DNA from 2 places in the Streptomyces sp. NPDC048295 genome. Region 1 is predicted to be linked to the other one. Evidence: riboswitches for the same ligand, from Rfam matches in the RefSeq annotation. Region 1 holds a riboswitch; the other holds the start of a gene.

The links. A riboswitch is a leader RNA that binds a small molecule or an ion and turns the genes downstream of it on or off. The one in region 1 is predicted to bind cobalamin.
Region 2: it holds a riboswitch for cobalamin, as region 1 does, so the genes downstream of both, AB0D53_RS16545 (prenyltransferase/squalene oxidase repeat-containing protein) here and AB0D53_RS01370 (ribonucleoside-diphosphate reductase subunit alpha) in region 1, are expected to answer to the same signal.

What each region holds. Positions count from the first base shown of each region.
Region 1 is NZ_JBEZLL010000001.1:309,756-318,739, forward strand. It holds gene AB0D53_RS01350 (extracellular solute-binding protein) at 5-1,288, opposite strand; gene AB0D53_RS01355 (GntR family transcriptional regulator) at 1,568-2,332, shown strand; gene AB0D53_RS01360 (DUF3311 domain-containing protein) at 2,560-2,814, shown strand; gene mctP (monocarboxylate uptake permease MctP) at 2,811-4,445, shown strand; cobalamin riboswitch at 4,622-4,753, shown strand; gene AB0D53_RS01370 (ribonucleoside-diphosphate reductase subunit alpha) at 4,895-7,306, shown strand; gene AB0D53_RS01375 (ribonucleotide-diphosphate reductase subunit beta) at 7,306-8,325, shown strand; gene AB0D53_RS01380 (hypothetical protein) at 8,336-8,548, opposite strand; gene AB0D53_RS01385 (helix-turn-helix domain-containing protein) at 8,630-8,984, shown strand, end outside.
Region 2 is NZ_JBEZLL010000009.1:249,893-258,876, reverse strand. It holds gene AB0D53_RS16550 (hypothetical protein) at 1-1,290, opposite strand, end outside; cobalamin riboswitch at 1,423-1,498, opposite strand; cobalamin riboswitch at 1,615-1,754, shown strand; gene AB0D53_RS16545 (prenyltransferase/squalene oxidase repeat-containing protein) at 1,866-4,631, shown strand; gene AB0D53_RS16540 (hypothetical protein) at 4,628-5,554, shown strand; gene AB0D53_RS16535 (energy-coupling factor transporter transmembrane component T) at 5,559-6,743, shown strand; gene AB0D53_RS16530 (ATP-binding cassette domain-containing protein) at 6,740-8,395, shown strand; gene AB0D53_RS16525 (ECF transporter S component) at 8,392-8,984, shown strand, end outside.

The DNA.
Region 1 (8,984 bases):
GCGACTACTGCTGCTGGCTGAGGCGCTTGTTGAGCTCGCCCTCGACCTGCTTGGCGGCCTCGGCGGGCGACTTGCCCTGGAGAACCAGCGTCATGTAGGTCTTGATCGGGTTCGGCGGGTTCTCGACCGGCGCCCACTCCGGGATCAGCGGCGTGGTGCCACCGGACTTGGCGGCGGCCGGACCGGCGGCCTCGGCGGCGGGCTGGCCGACGGTGTACTTCTGCATGGCGTCGTTCTTCGGGGACCAGCCGGCCTCCTTGATGAGCGCGCCGTCGTTCTGCTCGGAGAGCGCGATCTTCAGGAACTCCTTGGCCAGGTCCTGCTTCTTGCTGCCCGCGGCCACGGCGAGGTTGGAGCCGCCGAGGAAGACGCCCTCGGGCTTGTCGGCCGTCTCACCGGGGATGGTGAAGAAGCCGATGTCGTCCTTGATCTTCGGGTTGGCCTTGATGGCCGTGCCGGCCTCGTAGCCCATCGCGATGATGGCGCCGGTCTTGCCCTTGGCGAAGACCTCGGCCTGCTGCGGGGTGGCCTCGTCCTTGTCCTTGGGGGCCTTGGAGAAGGCCTGGTACTGCTTGTAGACGTCCATGGCCTCGGCGACCTTGGGGTCGGCCAGGTTGGAGACGTACTTGTCGCCTTCCTTCTTGACCGGCGAGACGTCCTTGCCGACGAGCAGGCCGTCGAAGAAGTACCAGTTCTGGCCGGGCAGGTAGATCGGCTCGGCGGCGCCCTTCTTCTCGATGGCCTCGAAGGCCTTGAAGAGGTCGGCGCGGGTCTTCGGCGTCTCGGTGATACCGGCGTCCTTGAAGACCTTCTTGTTGTACATGACGACGCGGTTGCCCACGTACCACGGCAGGGCGTACTGCTTGCCGTCGTAGATGGAGGGCTGGTTGACGCCGTCGGCCCAGGCGGAGCCGATCTCCTTCTTCAGGTCACCGAGGTCGGCGAGACCGCCGGTCTTGGCGTACGCCGGGGTCTGGGTGTTGCCGATCTCCAGGACGTCCGGCGGGTTGGACTCGGAGAGGGCCGTGGTGACCTTCTGCTGGATGCCGTTCCAGTCCTGGACTTCGATCTTCAGCTTGGCCTTGGTCTTCTTCTCGAACTCCTCGGTGACCGTCTTGGTCCACCCGTCCGGGTTCGAGCCGGACATCGTCCACACGGTCAGGGTCTGGCCCTTGTACGCGTCCGGACCGGCCTTCTTGCCGCTGTCACCGCCGTCGTCGGACCCGCACGCCGCAAGGCCGATCATCATGCCCGCGACGCCGATCGCCGCGATGAGCTTGCGCTTCACGCCAAACCCTCCTCAGGGATACTGCAACCCCGCCCACCGCGAAGACATTCGACGAGTACTGCTGGGGCTGGACCTGGTCTTTAATGGTTTAGACCAGTACCGGGAGCTTGGCCTAGACCTTTAGGGGTGTCAAGGGTGTATAAGAAGTGCACTCGCGTCCGTTATAGGACCGACACCTAAGGGAGGGCGACCAGCCGTGACCGGACCGTGCCACCATGTGAGCCGCGACAGACGGAGGAGCCGGTGACGGCAGCAACGCAAGCGTCGGGAAGGCGGACCATGGGTGCCGACGGGGGCAGTACGGAGAACGAGACGGGCGCGGCCACGCGTACGGCGCGCGTCCCGAAGTACTACCGGCTGAAGCGACATCTGCTCGACATGACGGACACCATGCCGCCGGGCACCCCCGTGCCGCCGGAGCGGACCCTGGCCGCCGAGTTCGACACCTCGCGCACCACCGTGCGCCAGGCGCTCCAGGAGCTGGTCGTCGAGGGCCGGCTGGAGCGCATCCAGGGCAAGGGCACCTTCGTCGCCAAGCCGAAGGTCTCGCAGGCCCTGCAACTCACCTCGTACACCGAGGACATGCGCGCCCAGGGTCTCGAACCGACCTCCCAGCTGCTGGACATCGGCTATGTGACGGCCGACGACACCCTCGCCGGGCTGCTCGGCATCACCACCGGCGGCCGGGTACTGCGGATCGAGCGGCTGAGGCTCGCCAGCGGCGAGCCGATGGCGATCGAGACCACACACCTTTCGGCCAAACGCTTCCCCGCGCTGCGCCGTTCGCTGGTGAAGTACACCTCCCTCTACACCGCCCTGTCGGAGGTGTACGACGTGCGGCTGGCCGAGGCCGAGGAGACCATCGAGACCTCCCTCGCCACCCCGCGCGAGGCCGGTCTGCTCGGCACGGACGTGGGCCTGCCGATGCTGATGCTCTCCCGGCACTCGCTCGACGGACAGGGCGAGCCGGTGGAGTGGGTGCGTTCGGTCTACCGGGGCGACCGGTACAAGTTCGTGGCGCGTTTGAAGCGGCCCACCGACTGAACCCGGACCACCCCCCGGGGCCCCCGCGGAACGCATCTCTCCGCGGGGGCCTTTCGCACATCCCAGTACGGACCAACTGCCGTACACCTGGCGGGATCACGAACAGAAGTACCCGCTCAGGGGACCGTTGCCGGACCGCAATGCGGACAGGGGGTGACGGTGACCGGAAGCCTCCCCTAGATTTCCTGCGCATTACAAGGTGATCAGCGAGGGGACGGAGTCGCCGCATGCCAGCAGGCCCAGAAGGAAAACCGCCCGCCGTCACACCGGTGCGGGTAGTCATCGCCCTCTGTCTCGTCGCGCCGTTCGTGGCGATGCTCTGGGTGAGTTCGTACGCGAAGGTGGACCCCACCTTCATCGGCATTCCGTTCTTCTACTGGTACCAGATGCTCTGGGTGCTGATCTCCACCGCGCTCACGATGACCGCGTACAAGCTGTGGCAGCGTGACCAGCGCGCCCGCAAGGGAGGTGAGCCGGCGTGAAGGACGGCGTGAACGGCGTCGCGCTCGGCGTCTTCATCTTCTTCTTCGTGGCCGTCACGGTCATGGGCTTCCTGGCGGCGCGCTGGCGCAAGGCCGAGAACGAGGCGAGCCTCGACGAATGGGGCCTGGGCGGACGGTCGTTCGGCACCTGGGTCACCTGGTTCCTGCTCGGCGGCGACCTGTACACCGCGTACACCTTCGTCGCCGTTCCGGCGGCGATCTACGCGGCGGGCGCGGCCGGCTTCTTCGCCGTGCCGTACACCATCCTGGTGTACCCGCTGATCTTCACCTTCCTGCCGCGGCTCTGGTCGGTCTCGCACAAGCACGGGTACGTCACCACCTCGGACTTCGTGCGCGGGCGCTTCGGCTCGAAGGGCCTGTCGCTGGCGGTCGCCGTCACGGGCATCCTCGCCACGATGCCGTACATCGCGCTCCAGCTCGTCGGCATCCAGGCGGTGCTGGACGTGATGGGCGTCGGCGGCGGCGAGAACACCCACTGGTTCGTCAAGGACCTGCCGCTGCTGATCGCGTTCGCGGTGCTCGCCGCGTACACCTACTCGTCCGGGCTGCGGGCACCCGCGCTGATCGCCTTCGTCAAGGACGGGCTGATCTACCTGGTCATCGCGGTGGCGATCATCTACATCCCGATCAAGCTGGGCGGCTTCGACGACATCTTCGCCAAGGCGGGCGAGGCGTTCTCGCAGACCAACCCGGCCACCGGCAAACCGCGTGGCGCGCTCGCGCCGGGCGAGGCGGGCCAGTGGGGTTACGCCACCCTGGCGCTGGGCTCGGCGCTGGCGCTGTTCATGTATCCGCACTCGATCACGGCGACGCTCTCCAGCCGCAGCCGCAACGTGATCCGGCGCAACACCACGATCCTGCCGCTGTACTCGCTGATGCTGGGTCTGCTGGCGCTGCTCGGCTTCATGGCCATCGCCGCCGGGATCAAGGTGGACAACGGGCAGCTGGCCATCCCGCAGCTGTTCGAGACCATGTTCCCGGACTGGTTCGCGGGCGTCGCGTTCGCCGCCATCGGCATCGGCGCGCTGGTGCCCGCCGCGATCATGTCGATCGCCGCGGCGAACCTCTTCACCCGCAACATCTACAAGGACTTCCTGAAGCCGGACGCGACCCCGGAACAGGAGACCAAGGTCTCCAAGCTGGTCTCGCTGCTGGTCAAGGTCGGCGCGCTCGCCTTCGTCCTCACGATGGACAAGACGGTCGCGATCAACTTCCAGCTGCTCGGCGGCATCTGGATCCTCCAGACGATGCCGGCCCTGGTCGGCGGCCTGTTCACCCGCTGGTTCCACCGCTGGGCGCTGCTCGCGGGCTGGGCGGTCGGCATGGTGTACGGGACGGTGGCCGCGTACGGGGTCGCCTCGCCGACCCAGAAGCACTTCGGCGGCTCGTCCGCGGAGATCCCCGGCATCGGCGAGATCGGCTACATCGGCCTCACCGCGTTCGTGCTGAACGTGGTCGTGACGGTGGTGCTGACCTTCGTCCTGAACGCCATGAAGGCGCCCGCCGGGATCGACGAGACCTCCCCGGCCGACTACACCGCCGACGCGGGCGACCCGGGCGTCGAGAAGGAACTCCCGCCGGCCACGGCGGGGGCGCCGGGCGGCCACTGACGACCCGCGCCCACGGCCCGTCGACGGCCCGTCGAGCCCCCTCCAGCGGGGCGCGGCGGGCCGTCGGCGTGATCGGGTCGGCCGGCCCGGGAAAGGGCCTTACGGCTCGTTCTGTGGGCCCGACCCGGTCGGTGCGACACAACATGTGGGGGCTGCCTCATCGGGCAGCCCCCACATGTATGCTCTTCCTCGCTGTCGCCGCAGGGGAATCCGGTGCGAATCCGGAACTGTCCCGCAACGGTGTATTCAGTGCGCTTTTGTGCACCCCCGAGTCAGTCCGATGACCTGCCGGCAGCGCATCCGGCTCGACCGAACCGGATGCCCAGACGTCCGGGCCTCGCGGTTGGGCCGGTGGACGCCGTGCGGAGCGCTGCCCTGCCCCGGGTCTGCGCGTCCGCAGGGCTGCCCCGTTCCCCGCCGGCCCCGAGCCGAGCGAGGGAGAGCACCACGTGACCATCGCGCCAGCCGATCCGGCTTCAGTCGCCGCGTCCGCAGCAGCCGAGTCCGAGGCAGTCGCACAGGACGGACCGGGGACCGCGCTGCTGCGGACCCTGACCGCCCTCACCGCCGATCTGCCCGACACCGACCCCGGCCGGGTCGCCGCCGCCGCGCTGCGCGGCCGCAGCGCCCGGGCGGACGAGGCGGAGCTGCGTTCACTGGCCACCGAGGCCGCCGCGGGCCTGATCTCCGAGGACCCCGCCTACTCCCGGCTCGCCGCCCGGCTCCTGACCCTCACCATCGCGGACGAGGCGGCCGGCCAGGGCGCGGTCTCCTTCTCCGCCTCGGTCGCCGTCGGGCACCGCGAGGGCCTGATCGCCGACCGTACCGCCGGGTTCGTCGCCCGCCACGCGGCCGCCCTCGACGCGCTGGTGGAGCGTTCGCTCGCCGACGGCGCGGACGACCGCTTCGGCTACTTCGGACTGCGGACCCTGCACAGCCGCTATCTGCTGCGCCACCCGCACACCCGCCAGGTCGTCGAGACGCCCCAGCACTTCATGCTGCGGGTCGCGTCCGGGCTCGCCGAGGACGACTCGCAGCGCGCCGTGGACGAAGTGGCGGCGCTGTACGGGCTGATGAGCCGGCTCGACTACCTCCCCTCCTCCCCCACGCTCTTCAACTCCGGCACCCGGCACCCGCAGATGTCCTCCTGCTATCTGCTGGACTCCCCGCTGGACGAGCTCGACTCGATCTACGACCGCTACCACCAGGTGGCCCGGCTCTCCAAGCACGCGGGCGGCATCGGCCTTTCGTACTCCCGCATCCGCTCGCGCGGTTCGCTGATCCGCGGCACCAACGGGCACTCCAACGGCATCGTGCCGTTCCTGAAGACGCTCGACGCCTCCGTCGCCGCGGTCAACCAGGGGGGCCGCCGCAAGGGCGCCGCCGCCGTCTACCTGGAGACCTGGCACGCGGACATCGAGGAGTTCCTGGAGCTGCGCGACAACACGGGCGAGGACCAGCGGCGTACGCACAACCTCAACCTGGCGCACTGGATCCCGGACGAGTTCATGCGCCGGGTCGACGCGGACGGCGACTGGTCGCTGTTCTCGCCCGCCGACGTACCCGGCCTCGTCGACCTGTGGGGCGACGAGTTCGACGCCGCGTACCGGGCCGCCGAGGCCCAGGGGCTGGCCCGCAAGTCGATCCCGGCCCGCGAGCTGTACGGCCGGATGATGCGCACCCTCGCGCAGACCGGCCAGGGCTGGATGACGTTCAAGGACGCCTCCAACCGGACCGCGAACCAGACCGCCGAGCCGGGCACCGTCGTCCACTCCTCGAACCTGTGCACCGAGATCCTCGAAGTCACCGACGACGGCGAGACGGCGGTCTGCAACCTGGGCTCGGTCAACCTCGGCGCGTTCGTCGCCGACGACTCCATCGACTGGGAGCGTCTGGACGCCACCGTCCGCACCGCCGTGACCTTCCTGGACCGGGTCGTCGACATCAACTTCTACCCGACCGAGCAGGCCGGCCGCTCCAACGCGAAGTGGCGCCCGGTGGGTCTGGGCGCCATGGGCCTCCAGGACGTCTTCTTCAAGCTGCGGCTGCCCTTCGACTCCCCCGAGGCCCGCGCGCTCTCCACGAAGATCTCCGAGCGGATCATGCTCGCCGCGTACGAGTCGTCCTGCGAGCTCGCCGAGCGGTCCGGACCGCTGCCCGCCTGGTCGCAGACGCGGGCGGCGCGCGGTGTGCTGCACCCCGACCACTACGACACCGAGCTGAACTGGCCCGAGCGGTGGGAGGCGCTGCGCGCCCGCGTCGCGAAGAGCGGGATGCGCAACTCGCTGCTGCTCGCCATCGCGCCGACGGCGACGATCGCCTCGATCGCGGGGGTCTACGAGTGCATCGAGCCGCAGGTCTCCAACCTCTTCAAGCGCGAGACGCTCAGCGGTGAGTTCCTCCAGGTCAACGCGTATCTGGTCGATGAGCTGAAGCAGCTCGGGGTGTGGGACGCGCGGACCCGTGAGGCGCTGCGCGACGCCAGCGGCTCGGTGCAGGGCTTCGCCTGGATCCCGGAGGAGGTACGGGCGCTGTACCGCACTGCGTGGGAGATCCCGCAGCGCGGTCTGATCGACATGGCGGCGGCCCGTACGCCGTTCCTGGACCAGAGCCAGTCGCTGAACCTGTTCCTGGAGACGCCGACGATCGGCAAGCTCTCCTCGATGTACGCGTACGCCTGGAAGCAGGGGCTGAAGACGACGTACTACCTGCGCTCGCGCCCGGCGACCCGGATCGCCCGTGCCGCCTCCGGCCAGGCCGCGACCGCCGCCCCCATTCCCGTACAGCAGGCTTCGGCGCCCGACGCGGACGCGATCGCCTGCTCCCTCGAAAACCCCGAGTCCTGCGAGGCCTGCCAGTAATGAGCACCACCAACTCCGAGAAGAACCTGCTCGACCCGGGCTTCGAACTGACCCTGCGGCCCATGCGCTACCCGGACTTCTACGAGCGCTACCGCGACGCGATCAAGAACACCTGGACGGTGGAGGAGGTCGACCTGCACTCCGACGTCGCCGACCTCGCCAAGCTGTCCCCCGGCGAGCAGCACATGATCGGCCGGCTGGTCGCGTTCTTCGCGACGGGCGACTCGATCGTCTCCAACAACCTCGTGCTGACGCTGTACAAGCACATCAACTCCCCCGAGGCGCGGCTGTACCTGTCGCGGCAGCTCTTCGAGGAGGCCGTGCACGTCCAGTTCTATCTGACGCTGCTGGACACCTATCTGCCCGACCCGGAGGACCGCGCCGCCGCGTTCGACGCGGTCGAGGAGATCCCCTCCATCCGTGAGAAGGCGCAGTTCTGCTTCAAGTGGATGGACTCGGTCGAGAAGATCGAGCGGCTGGAGACGAAGGCCGACCGCCGCCGGTTCCTGCTGAACCTGATCTGCTTCGCGGCGTGCATCGAGGGGCTGTTCTTCTACGGCGCGTTCGCCTACGTCTACTGGTTCCGCTCGCGGGGTCTGCTGCACGGTCTCGCCACGGGCACCAACTGGGTGTTCCGTGACGAGACGATGCACATGAACTTCGCGTTCGAGGTCGTGGACACCGTCCGCAAGGAGGAGCCGGACCTCTTCGACGACGAGCTCCAGCAGCAGGTCACCGACATGCTGAAGGAGGCCGTGGCCGCGGAGCTGCAGTTCGGCCGCGATCTGTGCGGCGACGGGCTGCCCGGCATGAACACCGAGTCGATGCGGCAGTACCTGGAGTGCGTCGCCGACCAGCGGCTCACCCGGCTGGGCTTCCCGGCGATCTACGGCTCCGAGAACCCGTTCTCGTTCATGGAGCTCCAGGGCGTGCAGGAGCTGACGAACTTCTTCGAGCGCCGGCCGTCCGCGTACCAGGTGGCGGTGGAGGGCTCGGTCGCCTTCGACGACGACTTCTAGTCCGTAGGGCCTAGATCCTGGCCCAGCTTCCGAGGTGGGGGCGCCGCGCAGCCGTGACCGGCCGCGCGGCGTCCGCCGTTTCCGGGGGTCCGTCGCTCCTGGCCCGTTCCGCGGCGCGCAGCTCGCGGTCGATGCGGCGCTCGCGGGCGAGCCCGGCGAGGGCGGGCAGCAGGACGAGGGCGATAAGTGCGGCTATGCCCAGGACGTTCTGGAATGTGTTCATGGCTCTACTCTCGTCCGCGCGGACGGATCGCGGCAGTGGCAGGACTGTCATGGAGCATCGAATTACTGCCACACTGGCGCCATGCTGAAAAATGTCGCCGTTCTGCTGCTCGACGAGGTCCACCCCTTCGAACTGGGCGTGCTGTGCGAGGTGTTCGGACTCGACCGCAGCGACCAGGGCCTGCCGGTCCACGACTTCGCCGTGGTCTCCGCCGAGGGCCCGGTGCTCCGGACCCACGCCGGCTTCACCATCAGTACGCCGTACGGCCTCGACCGCCTGGAGGAGGCCGACCTCATCGCCGTGCCGGCCGGCAGCCACTTCGCGGACCGGGAGTACCCCGAAGAGGCCCTCGACGCCCTGCGCCGGGCCGTGGACCGGGGTGCCCGGGTGATGAGTGTCTGCTCCGGCGCGTACGTCCTCGGCGCGGCCGGACTGC
Region 2 (8,984 bases), on a different contig from region 1:
GTTGACCACGGTGACGGTGTCGCTGCCCGACGAGGGGGTCACGCCCGTGACGCAGCCCGCCGGGGTGGCGGCGCTCGTCGCGGCGGCCAGGACGTCACCTAGGGTCGTGGTCGTGCCGGTCGGGGTGAAGGAGACCGAGCACACCTTGAGGCCGCCGGTGCCGTCGTCGACGCTCAGCGCGAGTTCGGTGGCGGTGCCCGCGGTGAAGGTGGGCTGGGCGACCCACTGCGGGGCGCCCGGGGTGACCGGAACCGGCGGGGCGGCCGTGAAGCCTCCGCCGGCGACCGCACGAAGCGCGTCGATCGAGGAGTAGGAGGAGGGCGCGGTGTCGGACGGCTGGTACTTGAAACCGCCTCCCGGGTTGTACTGGTTGGCTATCAGGAAATCGATCGGCGTCTTGCCGTTGACCGTGAGGAAGTCGCCGGTCTGCGGGTTGATTCCGCAGGCGTTCAGCCCCGCCACGCCCCAGCCGTTGGAGCTGGTGTTGACCCCGTAGAGGGAGTTGAACGCGCCGGTGGTGGCGACCAGTTTTCCCTTGAGGAAGTTCTTGGCCTTGACGACGCCCGCATCGGTGCCGGGAACGCCCGAGACGCAGAGGGCGGCCATGGCCGCTCCGGTCATGTCGACGTCGCTCGCCGAGTTGAGCGCGGTGGGGTCGCCTTCGGCCTTGCTGTAGGTCCAGCCGCCGTCGACGTGCTGGTTGGCCCGGATACGCGTGACCATCGAGTCGGTCAGCGACTGCGGGATGCGGGTGCCGCCGGCCTGGGTCCTGGCGCCGCCGAGCGCGAGGGCCGCGAACACGGTGCCGTTGAAGTTTGCGGACGGACCGAAGTAGCCGGGCTCGGCGGTCTGCCAGTAGGAGTAGATGTCGGCGACGAGGTTGCGGGAGGCCGAGACCCGGGCCGGGTCGATGCCGGCGGCGTACGCGTTCAGTGTGCCCCGCTCGTAGTCGGTGACCACGGGGGAGGCGGAGGGCCAGCCGGACGTGGAGAGCAGATCACGGTAGACGGTGCGGGCGTTCTTCGTGGTGTCGCCACCCGGAGCGACATCGACGACGGCCGTGCCGGACGCCGCGAAGGCGCTGAACGCCCACTCGTTGGACAGGCCGGAACCGGCATACGAACCGTCCGCCGCCTGGAGCGACTTGAGGTAGGTGACGCCGTTCGTCCTGGACGTGGCCAGCTGGGCGGGGCTGGACGTGGCGAAGGCGGGCAGTGTGGTGAGGGCGAGGGCGCCGAACGCTGCGGGCAGCGCGAGTGCGAGGCGTCGGGGCGTACGAAGACGGGGCATGGCCTGCTCCTGGGATCGGCGGACGCCGGCCTCCAGTGCATGGCCGGACTTCTCCGTGCAGGGACACGGCCGGGCATGGTCGGGAGCCGCCGTCCGGAACGCGTGGTACGGCTTCTCGTAGCTGCGCCGCATGGGCATTCGGGCTCGGAGACGGCCCCCGCCGTTCCATACCGCTGCGCGTCAGCTCCGGCTTCGCACCGGATTCCCCCATGTGGCAGCCCAGGACGCTACCCGAGGGGCCGGGCGGTCCGCCAGACGTCCGGACAGGTGCCGTTCCCGGATGTCCGGGAACCGTCCGGTGAGGCACACACCACCTTGACGGCCCGACCGCATCCGTGTTGCACTCCGGCTGACACGCACTCAGCAGCAGGGGAAGCCGGTCGAATTCCGGCGCTGACCCGCAACCGTGGACCCGGGCTCGTTCCGGGTGAGCCGGAATGCCTGGCGCTGGGACAGAGCACGAGGAACGCCGTCGCGGACTACGGCGTGGTCGTCCAACCTCCCCATGGCGCAGCAGCCCGGTGGGGGGTCAATCGCCACGTACGCAGCCGCCCGGCATTGACGAGGGGGCCGCGGTGAGGACCGAACAGCAGCCGGAACGGCGGACAGGCAGGAGACAGCGTCTGCTGTCCCTGCTGACCGCCTCGTTCTTGACTCTCGGTGCCGGAGTGGCGTTCTTCACAGCGTCACCGGCGAACGCCGACCCCGTCGAGGAGTGCACCGCCACGACCGGGGCCATTGTCGCCGTGGATTTCGGCCCCTTCGGCGGGCCGGTGGTGCGCGGCTGCGACACCACGCCCACCACCGGCTACGAGCTGCTGCACGAGGGAGGGTTCAGAACCACCGGTACCGTCCACGACGGCGACGGATTCATCTGCCGCATAGGCAACGGCTCCTTCGACTCCGGTACGGAGTACCCGACCCCGGCCAAGGAGGACTGCGTCCTCACCCCGCAGGCCACCGCGTACTGGTCGTACTGGATCGCCTCCCCCGGGCAGAAGAGCTGGACCTACAGCCCCCTCGGCGCCATGTCCCGTACCCCCGGGGCCGGTGACGTGGACGCCTGGGTGTTCGGCGGCACCGATGTCGGCGGCACCACGGGCAAGCCCACCTTCTCCCCCGACGACGTACGGGCCAGGAGCGGTGTCCCCACCACGGAACCCACCGATCCCACGGGCCCGACCAGGCCTCCGGCCCCGGTCGACGTGGCTGCCGCCACCCGCTGGCTCACCGGGATGCTGACGGACGAGGAACGGGTCGTCGACGAGGGCGCCACCGCGCCGGACCACATGCTCACCACCGAGGTCGTCTACGCCCTGGCCGCCGCCGACCCGAAGAGCCCGGTGGCGCAGAAGGCCGCTTCGTTCCTCGCTTCACCCGCGCAGACGGACACGTACGCCTACCCGGCCGGCAAGGACGGGATTCCCGATGCCTCGGCCGCCGCGCGTCTGGCACTCGTGGCCGAGGCCACCGGCAAGGACCCGCGCGACTTCGGCGGCCACGACCTTCTCGGTGACCTCGTCGAGTACGTCTGCCCGAGGGACATCGGCGACGGCGAAACGATCCCCGGCTGCCTCACGAAGGGCGACTTCCGCTCCACGGGACAGGCCGACGCCCAGGCCATGGCCGTCATCGCCCTGCTGAACGGTGAGGTGACACCCCCGGCCGACGCCGTGACCCGGCTGACCGGACTCCAGTGCGAGGACGGTGGCTTCACGGGCATCCTCATCAGGGCCGGCGAGTGGTGCGACAGCGACGCGAGCTCCACCGGACTGATCGCCCTGGCCCTCAAGCGGGCCGGCGGCCACGGCGCGGCGGTCGAGAAGGCGCGGGCCTACCTCAAGAAGTCCCAGCTCCCGACCGGAGCCTGGCCCTCCGCCTCGTACCTGACGACCGGCAGCGCGGGCCCCACCGGCTGGGCCGCACAGGCCCTGCGCGCCCTGGGCGACACGGACCGGGCCGACGCGGGTGTCTCCTGGCTCTCCGAGCAGCAACTACCCAAGGGCGGCTTCGGTTTCGAGGAGGGCGAGACCGACCCCCGGGTGTTCGCCACCACCCCGGTGGTCATCGCGGGTGCCAAGAGCGACCTGGTCGCGCTCACCGCCAGGAAGGCGACCCCACCGACCACACCCACCCCGGACCCGACGAGCACGCCCCCGGCAGGTGACGGGCCCGACCTGAAGAAGGGCAGCGCGTACCTCACCGATCACAGGCGACTGGTACAGGGTCACTACTACGAGAACGCGAAGGGTTCCGGGTTCGCCGACTTCGGCCTGACCATCGACGGTGCCTACGCGCTCGCCGCGACCGGCCACGACAACGCCGCCCTGCGCAACATCGTCGACTTTCTCGACAAGGGCGGCAAGGACGGCAAGGGACGCGGAATCCACGACTGGACCCTGATCGGCACCACGTACGCAGGCGGCGGCTTCATCGGCAAGGCGGCCGTCCTGGCCGAGGTCGTGGGCCGGGACCCCCGTGACTTCGGCGGACAGGACCTGATCGGCGCACTGGCCAAGGCCATCTGCCCGGCGAAGACACCGACGCCGAGGCCCTGCGCGGCCAAGGGCAACTACACCTACGCCACGTCCGTCTTCTCCCAGTCGCTCGGGGTCATGGCCCAGGTCCGCGCGGGCGAGACGGCCGCCGCGGCCGAACCGATCGCCTACCTCAAGAGCCTCCAGGATCCCTCGGGCGCCTGGCCGAGCCTGATCGGCGAGAAGAGCGACATCGAGGTCGACTCCACCGCGATGGCCGCGATGACCCTGGATCTGCTGCCCGACGCCGACTCGCAGGCGGCCGTGGACAAGGCCCTCGCCTGGCTGGCCGGCCGGCAGCTGGCGGACGGCGGGTTCCCGGGCGCCTCCGGCAACTCCGTGAACTCCGCCGCCCTGGCGGTACAGGGGCTGTCGCTGGACGCCACGAAGTACGCGGACCGCATCGCCAAGGCCCGCACGTTCCTCGCCTCGCAGCAGAACACCGACGGCGGGTTCAACGTCGTCAAGGGCGGCCAGCCCGGATCCGACGTCCGCGCCTCGGCCCAGGCCGTCGGGGGCGCCACCGGAATCTCCTTCGGCACCCTCACACGCAGCCTGGACGGCACTGATCCGGAGCCCGCGCCCAGCGGCTCGGGCCGGCCGTCCACCCCCGCCATCGTGACCCCGGGCGAGGAGACGGGCGGTACCGGTACGAGCGAGGACTCGGGCTCGGGCGGCGTCCTCGCCTCCACCGGCGCGCAGACCCTCGCCCTCGCCATCGCCGCCGTGCTGCTGATGCTCGGCGGCTGGGGCACGGCCCGCGCCGCCCGGCGCCGCCGCGGAACCACGGGGAGCGAGGCATGAGAAGCGGTCGTGTGCTGCGCGCCCTGGCCCGCACGGCAGCCGCGCTGGGGCTGACGACGGCGGCGTTCGCCGCCACCTCGGCTCCGGCGGGGGCCGCCCCGCAGCCGATGGGCCGGTGCACCACATCCTCCGGTGCGGTGCTCGCCGTGGATTTCAGCCATTGGGGCGGGCCCGTCTACCGATCCTGCGGAACCACTCCCACCACCGGGTACGAGCTCCTCAACCAGGGCGGCTGGCGGACCACCGGCACCGGCCACGACGGCGCCGCCTTCATCTGCCGCATCGGATACAGCGGCCACCAGGGCGGCAAGCAGTACCCGACGCCGAAGCAGGACGACTGCGTACTGACACCGCCCGCCTCCGCCTACTGGTCGTACTGGCACGCCGGCCCGGGGCAGAGCACCTGGGAGTACAGCCAGCTGGGCGCCATGCTCTACAAGCCGAAGCCCGGCAGCGTCGATCTGTGGATCTTCGGTGGGACGAACATCGAGGGCACCCAGGGCCGGCCCACGGTCACTCCCGACCAGCTGCGCGCCAAGAACACCAGGCCCACCGGTGGCGGGCCCGTCCCCGAGGACACCCGCACCGCGCCGCCGCTGCCGCCGGACGCCAACACCGGTCCCGAGCCGGAGAACCCGCCCCCGGCGGACCCGACGCCTCCCGCGTCGACACCACCACCGAGCCCCTCGGCCCCACCGAGTGCGTCGGCGTCGGCGAGCCCCTCTCCGAGCGTCTCGCCGACCCCCTCCGCATCACCGTCGTCCGGTGCGCGCGCTTCCGGCCCGAGAGTCGTCGACGCGGCGCCCGCGGCCGACGCCGAGCACGATGTGGGCTCGTACCTGCCCGCCGTGGCGACCGGTGCGCTCGTCCTGCTGATCGGCGGTGCCGCCTGGTACGCGGCGAAGCGCCGCCGTGCGGAGTAGCCGCGTGCGCCGTACCACCACGGACACGGCCCAGCCGCCGGCGTCCGGCCTCGCGCCGGACACCGGCGGCCGCCGGCTGCCCCGCACACTGCACCCCGTCGCCTGGTGGATCTGGGCCCTGGCCCTCGCCACCGCCGTCAGCCGCACGAACAATCCGCTGCTGCTGTTCCTGGTCCTCACGGTCCTCGGATACGTCATCACCATGCGCCGGACCGAGGCCCCCTGGGCAAAGGGCTTCAAGTACTACCTCTACCTGGCCCTGACCGTCGTGGCGATCCGTGTGGTCTTCCGTGCCGTCTTCGCCACCGGCATCACCCCCCACGACCACTTCCTCTTCTCGCTCCCGCACATCCCGACCCCCGACTGGTACGCGGGCATCCGGCTCGGCGGCCCCGTCTCGCTGGAGGCGTTGCTGTCGGCCGCCACCGACGGGCTCCGCCTCGCCTGTCTGCTCTGCTGCATCGGCGCCGCCAACACCCTCGCCAACCCCAAGCGGGCACTGCGCGTACTGCCGGGCGCCCTGTACGAGCTGGGTGTCGCCGTCACCGTCTCCATCAGCGTGGCGCCCCAACTGGTGCAGAGCGTCCAGCGCGTGCACCGGGCCCGGCGGCTGCGGGCCGGACGCACCAAGGGTCTGCGGGCCCTGCGCGGCATCGTCGTCCCCGTCCTCGAAGACGCCCTGGAGCGCTCCCTCCGGCTGGCCGCCGCCATGGACTCCCGCGGCTACGGCCGTGCCGGCTCAGCCACTCGGCGCTCCCGCCGCGCGACCGGTGCCCTCATGCTGCTCGGCATGTGCGGCCTGTGTGCCGGTGCCTACGGGCTCCTCGACGCCACCGCACCCGCCCTGCTCGGATTCCCCGCGCTCATGGCCGGCGGGCTGCTGTGTGTCGCCGGCCTGCGCCTCGGCGGGCGCAGGGTCACCCGCACGACCTACCGGCCGGACCCCTGGCGGGCCGCCGAGTGGGCCGTCGCGGGCTGCGGGGTCCTGTCCGCCCTGCTCCTGTTCGCCGGCATCGGCTTCGACGCGGCGGAGTTGAATCCCTCCATCTACCCGCTCAGTTGGCCGCCGCTGCCGCCCGTCCCCGCCGCCGCGGTCCTCCTCGCGGGCGCCGCCGGGTTCCTGGCCCCGCCGCCGAACACACCCGTCCGACCGGCCGTCCCCACGCAGCGCACCGAGGAAAACAAGTGATCACCTTCGACCAGGTCACCGTCCAGTACGAGGACACGGCCGAGCCCGTCCTGCGGGACGTGGACCTCACGGTCGAGGAAGGCGAACTCTGCCTCGTCGTGGGCCACACCGGCATCGGCAAGTCCACCCTGCTGGGCACGGTCAACGGCCTCGTCCCCCACTTCACCGGCGGCACCCTCCACGGACGCGTCACCGTGGACGGCCGGGACACCGCGGACCATCCGCCCCGTGAACTCGCCGATGTCGTGGGCGTCGTCGGCCAGGACCCCCTCGACGGCTTCGTCACCGACACCGTGGAGGAGGAACTCGCCTACGCCATGGAGCAGTTGGCCGTACCTCCGGCAACCATGCGCAAACGAGTGGAGGAGACCCTCGACCTGCTCGGCCTCGCCGATCTGCGCCATCGCGCCCTGCACGAACTCTCCGGGGGCCAGCAGCAGCGCGTCGCCATCGGCTCCGTCCTCACCGCCCATCCGCGGGTCCTGGTCCTGGACGAACCCACCTCCGCCCTCGATCCGACCGCGGCGGAAGAGGTCCTGGCCGCCGTCACCCGGCTCGTCCACGACCTCGGCGTCACCGTTCTCCTCGCCGAACACCGCCTGGAGCGCGTCGTCCAGTACGCCGACCGCGTGATCCACCTCCCCGGCGACGGCCGCGTGGTCCCGGGGCCGCCCGCCGAGATCTTCCGCACCTCGTCCATCGCACCGCCCATCGTCGAACTCGGCCGTACCGCCGGCTGGTCCCCGCTCCCCCTCTCCATCCGCGACGCCCGCCGTGCCGCAGCACCGCTGCGCACCCGGCTGGCCCATGTCGCGCCCCCGGCAGTGCGGGCCGTTCCCGACGCGGACCGCGCGACGCTGCTCACCGCACGCGGGATCACCGTGTCGTACCAGGGCGTCCCCGCCGTGCGTGAGGTCGACGTCGACCTGCGCGGCGGGGAGATCACCGCCCTCATGGGCCGCAACGGCTCCGGCAAGTCCTCCCTGCTCTGGGCCCTCCAGGGCTCCGGTCCCCGCAGAGCCGGCTCGGTCGCCGTGGGCGGGCCCGGCGGCCCGAAGGCACAGGACCCGCAGAAGGTCTCGGCGGCAGCGGCCCGGCGGCTCGTCGGTCTGGTCCCGCAGACCCCCACCGACCTGCTCTACCTGGAAAGCGTCAAGCAGGAGCTCGACCAGGCCGATTCCGAGTCCGGGGTCGCGGCGGACGGGACACGGGCCCGCACCGTCCTGGACCGGCTGGCCCCCGGCATCCCCGACACCACCCACCCCCGTGACCTGTCCGAGGGCCAGAAACTGGCCCTCGTCCTGGCCATCCAGCTCGCCGCCGCCCCACGGGTGCTGCTGCTGGACGAGCCCACGCGCGGTCTCGACTACCGGGCCAAGGGCGAGCTGATCGGCATCGTGAACGCCCTTGCCGCCGAGGGGCGGGCCGTGGTGATCTCCACGCACGACGTGGAGTTCGTCGCGCGGGCGGCCGACCGAGTCGTGGTCATGGCCGAGGGCGACGTCGTGGCCGACGGCCCCACCGGCGAAGTCATCGTCGCCTCCCCCGTCTTCGCCCCGCAGACAGCGAAGATCCTCGCACCGCTGCCCTTCCTCACCGTGGACCAACTGGCCACCGCGGTCGCCGCCGACGGAACGGACCCCGACTCATGAGCACGTACGCCGCGGCCATCCGCATCCGTGCCCGGGCCGGGGTCGTCATCGCCATGGCCGCCTTCCTGGGCGTCGTCGCGTTCTTCTGGCCGTTCCTCGTGGCGCCCGGGAAGTTCGGCTCGAACTACACCCCGCTGCTGATCTTCGGCGTGCTGCTGGTGATCGTGCTCTGTGTGGTGATCTCCGAGATCGCCGAGGGCGGCATCAACTCCAAGGCGCTGGCCATGCTGGGCGTGTTGTCCGCCGTCAACGCGGCCGTCCGTCCCCTCGGCGCGGGCACGGCCGGTATCGAGACGGTGTTCTTCATTCTCGTCCTCGCCGGCCGGGTGTACGGCCCCGGCTTCGGCTTCACCCTCGGGTGCACCTCCCTGTTCGCCTCGGCGCTGATCACCGGAGGCGTGGGGCCGTGGATGCCCTACCAGATGTTCGGCTGCGCCTTCGTCGGCATGCTCGCCGGATTCCTTCCCAGGGCGACCGGCCGCGGGGAAGTCCTCATGCTCGCCGTCTACGGCTCGCTCTCCGGCTACTTGTTCGGCTTCCTCCTGAACCTCTCCTTCTGGCCCTTCTCCCTCGATCCGAACAGCTCGAT